One region of the Pseudomonas sp. MYb327 genome, then DNA from elsewhere that is predicted to be linked to it. Evidence: predicted binding sites of a transcription regulator. Region 1 holds the regulator's gene; the other holds the start of a gene.
What was found. Region 1 encodes sigma-54, which starts transcription at its own class of promoters, with help from an activator protein. Its sites were predicted from a motif close to ANTGGCATNNANNTTGCTNT; they were not measured.

Region 1 (5,512 bases):
GTGTGAATCCTTTAGCTGAGGTCGCGGTGGCGAACCTGGACGTTCTTCAGGGATTGTTGCAGGGTCTTGGCCAAACGTTCGGTCAGGTAGACGGAGCGGTGGTGACCGCCAGTGCAGCCAATGGCAATAGTGACGTAGGCGCGGTTGCTGGCGGCAAAGCGGGGCAACCATTTGAGCAAATAGGTAGATATGTCCTGATACATCTCTTCGACATCCGGCTGTGCCGCCAGGTAATCGGCAACCGGTTGATCGAGTCCGGACTGCTCACGAAGCTCAGGCTTCCAATAAGGGTTCGGCAGGCAACGCACATCGAACACCAGATCAGCGTCTACCGGCATGCCACGCTTGAATCCGAACGACTCCACCAGGAACGCGGTTCCCGGCTCCGGCTGGTTCAACAATCGCAGCTTGATCGTGTCGCGCAGCTGATACAGGTTCAGGCTGGTGGTATTTATCTTGAGATCGGCGAGGTCGGCAATCGGTCCGAGCAAGGTGCTCTCAACGTTGATCGCTTCGGCCAGCGATCGGTTGGCGTTGCTCAATGGGTGACGACGACGGGTTTCCGAAAAACGCTTGAGCAGCGTTTCCTCGTCGGCATCCAGGTACAGGACATCGCACTGGATATGCCGGCTGCGGACTTCTTCCAGCAGGTCGGGAAAGCGTGTCAGATGGCTCGGCAAGTTACGCGCATCGATGGACACGGCAACCAGCGGCTGGGACAGCTCAGTGTGAATCAGTGCGCGCTCGGCCAATTCCGGCAGCAACCCGGCAGGCAGGTTGTCGATGCAGTAGTAGCCGTTGTCCTCGAGAACATCGAGGGCGGTGCTTTTACCCGAGCCGGAACGGCCACTGACGATGATCAAACGCATGGTTACGGCCCGTTTTGCTCGTCCAGGACAACCTGATACAAGGCTTCATTGCTCGGGGCGCTGCGCAGTTTTTCGCGCACTTCCTTGCGGTCGAGCATGCTGGCGATCTGGCGCAAAAGCTCCAGGTGCGCATCGGTAGCGGCCTGGGGGACCAGCAATACGAACAGCAGGTCAACCGGGGCGCCGTCGATGGCGTCGAAATCGATTGGGGCGTCCAGGTGCATAAGGGCACTGATGGGCGAATCGCAGCCCTTCAGGCGGCAGTGAGGAATAGCGATGCCGTTACCAAAACCGGTAGATCCGAGTTTTTCACGGGCAATCAAAGCCTCGAAGACATCTTGCATCTCCAGATCCGGCACTTCGCGATGGATGAGGTTGGCAATTTGTTCGAGGGCTTTCTTTTTACTGCCGCCCGGCACGTTCACCAGGGAACGGCCGGGGGTCAGGATGCTTTCAAGTCGGATCATGGGTTGGGAGTGTTAACGACCGGTAGCGCCCTGGAGGAGGCTCTGGGTCTTTTCCTTATGCTTTTTGAGTTGTTTATCAAGCTTGTCGGTGAGTGCGTCGATCGCCGCATACATGTCGGTATGTTCCGCGTTGGCGACAACTTCATTCCCGGGAATATGCAGCGTGGCTTCGATTTTCTGCTTCAACTTTTCGACCGTCATCGTGACCTGCACGTTGGTGATCTTGTCGAAATGTCGCTCCAATCGTTCGAGTTTTTCGCCGATGTAGGTGCGAAGAGGTTCGGTCACTTCCAGTTGGTGTCCACTGATGTTGACTTGCATACAGCTTCTCCTTCGTTGCCAGTGCATAAAGCGGCAGATCAGATGATCTGCCACTGGAACGCTGTGGCGTGGCTCTACATCAACCGCTTGCGTTCGCTCGAAGGCGCGATCCCGAGGGATTCGCGGTACTTGGCGACGGTGCGGCGAGCCACCTGAATGCCTTGTGCCTCCAGTAAACCAGCGATCTTGCTGTCACTCAACGGCTTTTTCTGATTTTCCGCGGCAACCAGTTTTTTGATGATTGCGCGGATCGCCGTGGACGAGCATTCGCCGCCTTCGGAGGTGCTGACGTGGCTGGAGAAAAAGTATTTCAGCTCATATATGCCCCGCGGGGTATGCATGAACTTCTGCGTGGTCACCCGCGAGATCGTCGACTCGTGCATGCCCACCGCCTCGGCGATGTCATGCAGGACCAACGGTTTCATCGCTTCGTCGCCGTACTCCAGGAAGCCGCGCTGATGCTCGACAATCTGGGTGGCTACCTTCATCAGGGTTTCGTTGCGGCTTTGCAGGCTCTTGATGAACCAGCGGGCTTCTTGCAGCTGGTTGCGCATGAACGTGTTGTCGGCGCTGGTATCGGCGCGGCGGACGAATCCGGCGTACTGGGCGTTGACCCGCAAGCGTGGCACCGACTCCTGATTGAGCTCCACCAGCCAGCGTTCGTTGTCCTTGCGCACGATGACGTCGGGAACGACGTACTCGGCTTCAGTGGACTCGATTTGCGAACCTGGACGCGGATTGAGGCTCTGGACCAGTTCGATGACCTGGCGCAGTTCATCTTCCTTGAGCTTCATGCGGCGCATCAGCTGGCTGTAGTCGCGGCTGCCGAGCAGATCGATGTAGTCGGTGACCAGACGCTTTGCTTCAGCAAGCCAAGGGGTCTTGGCGGGCAGCTGGCGCAATTGCAGCAGCAGGCATTCGCCCAGGTTGCGGGCGCCGATGCCGGCAGGTTCGAATTGCTGGATGCGGTGCAGAACGGCTTCGATTTCGTCGAGTTCGATGTCCAGCTCTGGATCGAACGCTTCGAGGATTTCCTCTAGCGTCTCGTCAAGGTAGCCCTGATTGTTGATGCAGTCGATCAGGGTCACGGCGATCAGGCGATCGGTGTCGGACATCGGCGCCAGGTTCAATTGCCAGAGCAGGTGGCTTTGCAGGCTTTCACCGGCGGAAGTACGGGTGGTGAAATCCCACTCGTCGTCATCGTTGCTCGGCAGGCTGCTGGCGCTGGTCTGGTAGACATCTTCCCAGGCGGTATCGACGGGCAGTTCATTGGGGATGCGCTCGTTCCAGTCGCCTTCCTCGAGGTTATCCACCGTCGGGGCGCTTTCCTGGTAGGAGGGCTCCTGAATGTCGCTGTTGGGCTTCAGTTCGGCATTGTCAGCCAAGGGGTCGGTGTTGTCGAAGTCGTCGCCTTCTTCCTGGCGTTCGAGCATCGGATTGGACTCCAGGGCCTCCTGGATTTCCTGTTGCAGATCCAGGGTCGACAATTGGAGCAGGCGGATGGCCTGTTGCAGCTGCGGTGTCATCGTCAGCTGCTGGCCCATTCTCAAGACTAGCGATGGTTTCATGGCAGGGGCTTAACACCTTATTCGCCGGCGCACATGCGCCATCCACTACAGGGCGCCGGAGCGCCAAACATAAGCAAATTATATGCCCGAAACTGCAGCGTTTGCCTAGAGCGCTGTAACAATAAAAAAATGTTGATTTTTTATCGAGACAAGCGCTTTGGCGACCTGCCAGACACCTCAGCGCTTACAGGCGGAACTCATGGCCCAAGTACACTTCCTTGACCAGGTCGTTGGCCAGGATGGTTTCAGAGTCGCCTTCGGCGATCAGTTGGCCATCGTTGACGATATAGGCGGTTTCGCAGATATCCAGGGTTTCACGGACGTTGTGGTCAGTGATCAGCACGCCAATGCCCTTGGCCTTGAGGTGGTAGATGATCTGTTTGATGTCACCCACCGAAATCGGGTCCACGCCAGCGAAGGGTTCGTCGAGCAGGATGAACTTCGGGTTAGTGGCCAGTGCCCGGGCGATTTCCACGCGGCGACGTTCGCCACCGGACAGGCTCATGCCGAGGTTGTCGCGGATATGGCTGATGTGGAATTCCTGCAACAGGCTTTCCAGTTCTTTGCGACGACCGGCCTTGTCGAGTTCCTTGCGGGTCTCGAGGATCGCCATGATGTTATCGGCTACCGAGAGTTTGCGGAAGATCGAGGCTTCTTGCGGCAGATAGCCGATGCCGGCCTTTGCACGGCCATGCATCGGCTGATGGCTGACATCCAGGTCGTCGATCAGGACGCGGCCCTGATCGGCCTGTACCAGGCCCACGATCATGTAGAAACAAGTGGTCTTGCCGGCGCCGTTGGGACCAAGCAGGCCGACGATCTGACCGCTGTCGATGGACAGGCTGACGTCACGCACGACCTGACGGCTCTTGTAGCTCTTGGCCAGATGCTGAGCTTTCAGAGTTGCCATTACTGGGCCTTTTGCTCGTCGGTTTTCTTTTTCGGCTGGATCACCATGTCGATGCGCGGACGCGACTCGGTCACCTTGCTGCCGGTAGCGCGACCGGCGCTGGCGAGCTTTTTCTCGGTGTCGTAGACGATTTTCTCGCCTTGGGTGACGTTGTCGTCCTTATCGATGACCTTGGCGCGGTCAATCAGCACGACACGATTTTGCTTGGCGAGATACTGGATGGTCACACCCCAGCCCTGCACGGGCTTGGTGTCTCCAGCGGTTTGCAGTTGCTCGAAGTAGGCCAGGTTGCCCACCGAGGTCACCACGTCGATGTCGCCATCGGCGGCACGGGTCATGGTCACTTTGTTGCCGGTGACCTTCATCGAGCCCTGGGTGATGATCACGTCGCCGGTATAGGTGGCAACACCGTTCTTGTCGTCCAGTTGGGCGTCGTCGGCCTGAATGCGGATTGGCTGCTGCTGATCGTTCGGCAGAGCCCAGGCGCTCACGCTTCCCAGTGCTGCGCCCAGACTGAGCAAAATAGGGAGGGTTTTAACGAGCCTCATACTGTCCTCTTACGTTCGATAGCAGGTGTATCCTGCTTTCTTTCAAATACGCTTTCATTCCGTTACCAGTCGATACGCCGCCAGCGCCGTCGATTCTAACGGGTTGCTCGGTCTGCGCATATTGCTGTTGCGGGAACACCGTCATGCGAGTGGTGGTGATCAGGGTCCTGCGATTTTTTTCGTCGAAACGCGTGATGCGTACCGAGTCAATCAATTCAACCTGCGTACCGTCCGGATTGACTTCACCCTTTTCGCTCTGGACGTGCCATGGGAACTCGGTACCACGGAACATGTTCAGGTCGGGGTTGGTCAGCAACGTCACTTCGGTTGCCTTGAGGTGTTCGACCTTGTCGGACGTCATCTCGTATTGCAGTTTGCCGTCCGGCAGGAACTGCACACTGTGGGCGTTGATCGCGTAATAGTCGATCGCGCTTTCGTCGGCCTTCACCACTGGCTTGTCGAGGAAGCGTTCCGGGCTGATATTCCAGTATCCGACCGCGGCGAAAATCGCCGCGATGGAGCCGAACACCAGAGTGTTGCGAATCTTTTTGCTCAACATGTCTTGGCTCACAGGTACGCGGCGTTGGCCGCATCAAGGCGGCCCTGGGCGCGCAGGATCAATTCGCAGAATTCTCGCGCGGCACCCTCGCCACCGCGGGCCTGGGTCACGCCGTGGGCGTGTTCACGCACGAAACTGGCGGCATTGGCCACTGCCATGCCCAAGCCTACGCGGCGAATCACCGGCAGGTCTGGCAAGTCGTCGCCGAGGTAGGCGACCTGTTCATAGCTTAGGTTGAGTTGGCCCAGAAGTTCGTCCAGTACCACAAGT
Region 2 (5,512 bases), 850 kb from region 1:
TTCCTCAAGCGCTACATCCGCGACCCGCAGAGTTTGCGCCAGTGGCCACAGGCGAAGATGCCAGGGTTCTCGGCCGAGGTATTGCCGGATGGGGATCTGGAGATGTTGGTGGGGTATTTGAAGCATATGGCGGGGCGCAAGGTTAAGCCCTGATCGCATCTGACTTGTAGGAGCTGGCTTGCCAGCGAAAACGGTCTCACATTCAACAGTAATGTTTTTTGTGGTGACCTCATCGCTGGCAAGCCAGCTCCTACAAGGGATGCGCGGTGAGTTTGATTACTGTTGCTGGACGGAGATCACCGGTTTCGGCGTCGGAGTTACAAATACCTTCGCATGCATCTGCTCACATCCACCGCCCCGGCGCATCCCGCGCACCGGACAGGCATCCAGGTAATCCAGGCCCACCGCCAATTTAAGGTGACGTTCCGGTCGCGCCAGTTCATTGGTCACGTCGAAGCTGTACCAGGCGTCATCGAGCCAGGCTTCGGCCCAGGCGTGGCTGGCCAAATGCTCGCTGTTTTCGCTGTACAAATAGCCCGAAACGTACCGCGCCGGAATGCCCAGGCTGCGGGTGCAGGCGAGGAACGCGTGAGTGTGGTCCTGACACACGCCCGAACGCCCGGCGAAAGCCTGGGCGGCGCTGGTATCCACTTCGGTGGAACCCGGCGTGTAGGTCATGTGCTGATTCAGACCATGCATCAAGTCAATCAACGCCGTGCGGTCCCGGCGTTGCTTGCATTCCTTTTCGGCAAATGCGCGCAGGGCATGGTCAGCCTCGGTCAGACGGGTGAAACGCAAAAACGGCAGCGCTGACTGGCTCTCGTGTTCGGCTTCGCGCAGTTCGTCGATATCAACCTGGCCACGGGCGCCGATGATGATCGCTTCGTGCGGCTCGTCCATGGTCAGCACATGCAAGATGTTGCCAAACGGATCGAGTTGCGCACGCACCGGCCGCGGCAGGTCGAGCTGCCAACTGAGCACGTGCTGGCGCTCGCTGTCGTGGGGAGTCAGGCGCAAGTACTGGATGCTCGCCCGCACCTGATCTTCGTAGTGATAGGTGGTCTCGTGGCTAATGGACAGTCTCATGCAGCCTCCAGGTAGGAACTGTGAATCGCGTTGCCCAACTGGCGCACCAGCGGGATGAACTCGGTGAGCCAGGCGTGCAAGCCTTCGTCGAGAATTTCGGTGATGCCGGTGTAACGCAGTCGCGCATCGATTTCCGCCGCGAGGCGTTGTGCAGGGCGTCCGTTGGCCCCCGGCAACTGTGCGAGGATCTGGTCGATTTCTTCGGTGCAGGCGCGCAGGGAGCGTGGCACGTCCGCCCGCAGCAATAGCAACTCAGCAACATGCCGGGCACCGGGGGCGTCGCGATAGATCTCGGTGTACGCCTCGAAAGAGGACAAGGCCCGTAGCAAAGCACTCCACTGGTAATACGCGTGGGCCGTGCCATCACTGACGGCTTCGGCCTGATCGCCGGCCATTTCGTAACGGGCGTCGAGCAGGCGTAAAGTGTTGTCGGCCCTTTCGATGAACGTCCCCAGACGAATGAAGCGGAACGCATCGTTACGCATGATCGTGCCGTAGGACGCGCCACGGAACAGGTGAGAACGTTCCTTGATCCACTCGCAGAAACGGCTCATGCCGTATCGGCTAAGGCCTTGCTCGGCAATCCCGCGAATTTCCAGCCAGGTCGCGTTGATGTTTTCCCACATGTCAGCGGTGATTCGCCCACGTACCGCGTGGGCACTGGCGCGCGCCGCGCCGAGGCAGCTGTAGATGCTGGCCGGGTTGGCCGCGTCCAGGGCGAAAAAATGCAGCAGTCGTTCGGCATGCAACTCGCCGTGGCGTTCCAGGTAATCATCCAGGGTGCCGGTGATCAACAATGGCATGGCCAATTCGTGCAGGCCATCACCGCGACCATCCTGTGGCATCAGCGACAGCGAGTAACTGATGTCGAGCATCCGTGCGAGGTTTTCCGCCCGCTCCAGGTAACGCGACATCCAATACAAATCCGAGGCAGTTCTACTTAACATGGCAGGCTTCCTTCAATCCTCGACCACCCAGGTGTCCTTTGTTCCGCCACCCTGGGAGGAATTCACCACCAGGGAACCTTCGCGCAGCGCGACACGGGTCAAACCGCCGGGCACAACCCGGGTTTCGCGGCCAGACAATACAAACGGACGCAGGTCGATGTGGCGTGGCGCGATGCCGTTTTCGACAAAGGTCGGACAGGTCGACAGCGACAGCGTCGGTTGCGCAATGTAGGCATGGGGCTTGGCGATGATTCGCGCGCGGAAGGCTTCGATTTCCGCTGCAGTCGCCGCTGGCCCCACCAGCATTCCGTAACCGCCGGAGCCTTGGGTTTCCTTGACCACCAGTTCTGGAAGATTGGCCAGTACGTGGGAAAGTTCAGAGGGATTACGACACTGCCATGTAGGCACGTTCTTCAGGATCGGCTCTTCATCCAGATAAAAGCGGATCATGTCCGTGACGAACGGATACACCGACTTGTCGTCTGCCACGCCCGTGCCGATGGCATTGGCCAAGACGACATTGCCGGAGCGATAAGACGAAAGCAGCCCTGGCACACCGAGCATCGAATCCGGATTGAACGCCAGCGGGTCGAGGAACGCATCGTCGAGGCGGCGGTAAATCACATCCACCGCTTTTGGCCCGTCGGTGGTGCGCATGAACACCTTGTCATCACGCACGAACAGGTCCGCGCCCTCCACCAGTTCCACGCCCATTTCCCGCGCCAGAAAAGCATGTTCGAAGAACGCACTGTTGAAGCGTCCCGGCGTCAGCACCACCACGCTCGGGTTATCGATAGGGCTGGAGCTTTTCAGGGTATCGAGCAGCAGGTTCGGATAGTGATCAATGGGCGCGATACGTTGCGCCGCGAACAGCTCCGGGAACAACCGCATCATCATCTTGCGGTCTTCGAGCATGTAGCTCACGCCACTCGGTGTACGAAGATTGTCTTCGAGCACGTAGTACGTGCCGTCGCCATCGCGCACCAAATCGACGCCAGAAATGTGCGAATAGATATCCCGGTGCAGATCCAGGCCCTGCATCGCCAACTGATACTGCTCGTTAGCCAGCACTTGCTCGGCCGGAATGATGCCGGCCTTGATGATGCGCTGCTCGTGATAAAGGTCGGCGAGGAACATATTCAACGCCTTGACCCGCTGGATGCAGCCGCGCTCGACCACCCGCCATTCGCTGGCAGGAATGCTGCGAGGAATGGTGTCGAAGGGAATCAAGCGCTCTGTCCCCTGCTCATCCCCGTAGAGCGTGAACGTAATCCCGGCGCGATGAAATAGCAGATCGGCCTCACGTCGCCGTTGTGCCAAAAGCTCGTCAGGCGTTTCGGCCAGCCAACGGGCAAACTCCCGATAATGCGGGCGGACTTGACCGCCGGCGTCGTACATTTCATCAAAATAGGTGCGGATCATGCCGTACTCCTTGTCACCCGGACATCTAGGCATCGCAAGGCCCGTGCCATCGGCAGAAACGCTTTGATATCAATCGGTTGGATAACCAATACGGAAGCACCGCACCAATCCTGTGCAGTAATCGCCCCAAACCGATCGCCCCCGCTTCATTGCAAGGCGCAGTTGTCGCCTATCACCAGCATAGCCAGAGTTGATTTCACTGCCCGTTGGTTGGTGCGGATAATCCGTTTACTCACTGATTCAGTGATCCCTCTTCCCTTTTAGCCGCCTGTTTTGGGCGGTTTTTTTTGTCCTTTGGAAATGTTGTGAAATAAAAGCAGGAATAAAAAATCGCAGGCAAAAAAAATCCCCGAACCAGTCGGGGATTTTTTATGTTCGATCAATCAGCCCGGAGGCGGATCAATCTTCGCGATAGCGACGCAGCTTCAACTGCTTACCGGCAACGCGAGTGTCCTTCAGCTTGGTCAGCAACTTCTCCAGACCATCTTCCGGCAGCTCAACGAGGCTGAAGCTGTCACGCACCTGGATGCGACCGATCGCTTCACGCGCCAGACCACCTTCGTTGAGGATTGCGCCCAACAGGTTCTTGGCAGCGATACCGTCACGCGCGCCCAGCGCGGTACGGCAACGAGCACGGCCTTCGCCCAGTGGCATTGGTGCGCGACGCTCGCGGTCACCACGCTCAGGACGATCACCGGAACGCTCTGGACGATCGCCACGCGGTGCGTTGTTCGGCACCAGTGGACGTTCTTTCTCGATAGCGGCCAGGTTCAGCGCTTGACCGTTGGTAGCTTTGCGCAGCAGGGCTGCGGCCAGGGCACGCGGGCTGCAACCGATGTCGGCGGTCAGGCGATCGAGCAGATCACCGTGGGTCGACTCAGCTTCAGCCACCAGCGGCGACAGGCTGTTGGTCAGTTTTTTGATGCGCGCATCCAGAACAGCTTGAGCGTCTGGCAGACGAACTTCAGCAACCTTCTGACCGGTAACACGCTCGATCACTTGCAGCATGCGGCGCTCACGTGGAGTCACCAGCAGCAGCGCACGACCTTCGCGACCGGCACGGCCGGTACGGCCGATACGGTGAACGTAGGATTCCGGGTCGTACGGCATATCCACGTTGAACACGTGAGTGATGCGCGGAACGTCCAGGCCACGAGCGGCAACGTCGGTCGCAACAACGATGTCCAGACGGCCATCCTTGAGGGAATCGATCACGCGCTCACGCTGGTTCTGGGCAATGTCACCGTTCAGCGCAGCGGCTTTGTAGCCTTTGGCTTCCAGGGCGCTGGCCAGGTCCAGGGTCGCTTGCTTGGTACGCACGAACATGATCAGCGCGTCGAAATCCTCCACTTCCAGCAAGCTGAGAACGGCAGAAGTCTTCTGGTCAGCGTGAACCAACAGGTGAGCCTGTTCGATCGCGGTAACGGTCTGGGTCTTGGTCTGGATCTTCACGTGTTGCGGATCGCGCAGGTGGCGTTCGGCAATGGCACGGATCGACTGCGGCAGGGTGGCCGAGAACAATACGGTCTGACGGGTTGCAGGCAGAGCCTTGAAGATAACTTCCAGGTCGTCCATGAAGCCCAGTTTGAGCATTTCGTCGGCTTCGTCGAGAACCAGGTGGTTCACGGTCGCCAGTACTTTTTCGTCACGACGCAGGTGGTCGCACAGACGGCCCGGAGTGGCGACAACGATTTGTGCGCCATTACGGATTGCTTTCAATTGTGGGCCCATCGGCGCGCCGCCGTAGACAGCCACAACAGTTACGCCCGGCATTTGCTTGGCGTAGGTTTCGAAAGCGGTTGCAACTTGTAGCGCCAACTCACGAGTTGGGGCCAGGATCAGGGCTTGCGGTTCGCGCTTTGCAGGATCGATGCGATGCAGGATCGGCAGGGCGAACGCAGCGGTTTTACCCGTACCGGTTTGCGCCTGACCAATCATGTCGTGACCGGCCATGATGATCGGGATCGATTGCTGCTGAATAGCCGATGGCTCTTCGTAGCCAGTCGCGGTGACGGCTGCAAGAATATTCGGATTAAGATTAAAAGCGGCGAAGCCGC

Region 2: a site for sigma-54 is predicted at 3,487-3,506, ahead of ABVN21_RS15480 (circularly permuted type 2 ATP-grasp protein). Genes of this name have one in related genera too.

The regions. Positions count from the first base shown of each region.
Region 1 covers NZ_CP159258.1:4,301,457-4,306,968, reverse strand. Annotated here, with positions in the region: gene rapZ (RNase adapter RapZ) at 12-869, opposite strand; gene ptsN (PTS IIA-like nitrogen regulatory protein PtsN) at 872-1,336, opposite strand; gene raiA (ribosome-associated translation inhibitor RaiA) at 1,349-1,657, opposite strand; gene ABVN21_RS19475 (RNA polymerase factor sigma-54) at 1,732-3,225, opposite strand; gene lptB (LPS export ABC transporter ATP-binding protein) at 3,410-4,135, opposite strand; gene lptA (lipopolysaccharide transport periplasmic protein LptA) at 4,135-4,683, opposite strand; gene lptC (LPS export ABC transporter periplasmic protein LptC) at 4,670-5,242, opposite strand; gene ABVN21_RS19455 (HAD family hydrolase) at 5,251-5,512, opposite strand, start outside.
Region 2 covers NZ_CP159258.1:3,450,519-3,456,030, forward strand. Annotated here, with positions in the region: gene ABVN21_RS15465 (cytochrome c) at 1-153, shown strand, start outside; gene ABVN21_RS15470 (transglutaminase family protein) at 277-1,086, opposite strand; gene ABVN21_RS15475 (alpha-E domain-containing protein) at 1,083-2,033, opposite strand; gene ABVN21_RS15480 (circularly permuted type 2 ATP-grasp protein) at 2,046-3,455, opposite strand; gene ABVN21_RS15485 (DEAD/DEAH box helicase) at 3,855-5,512, opposite strand, start outside.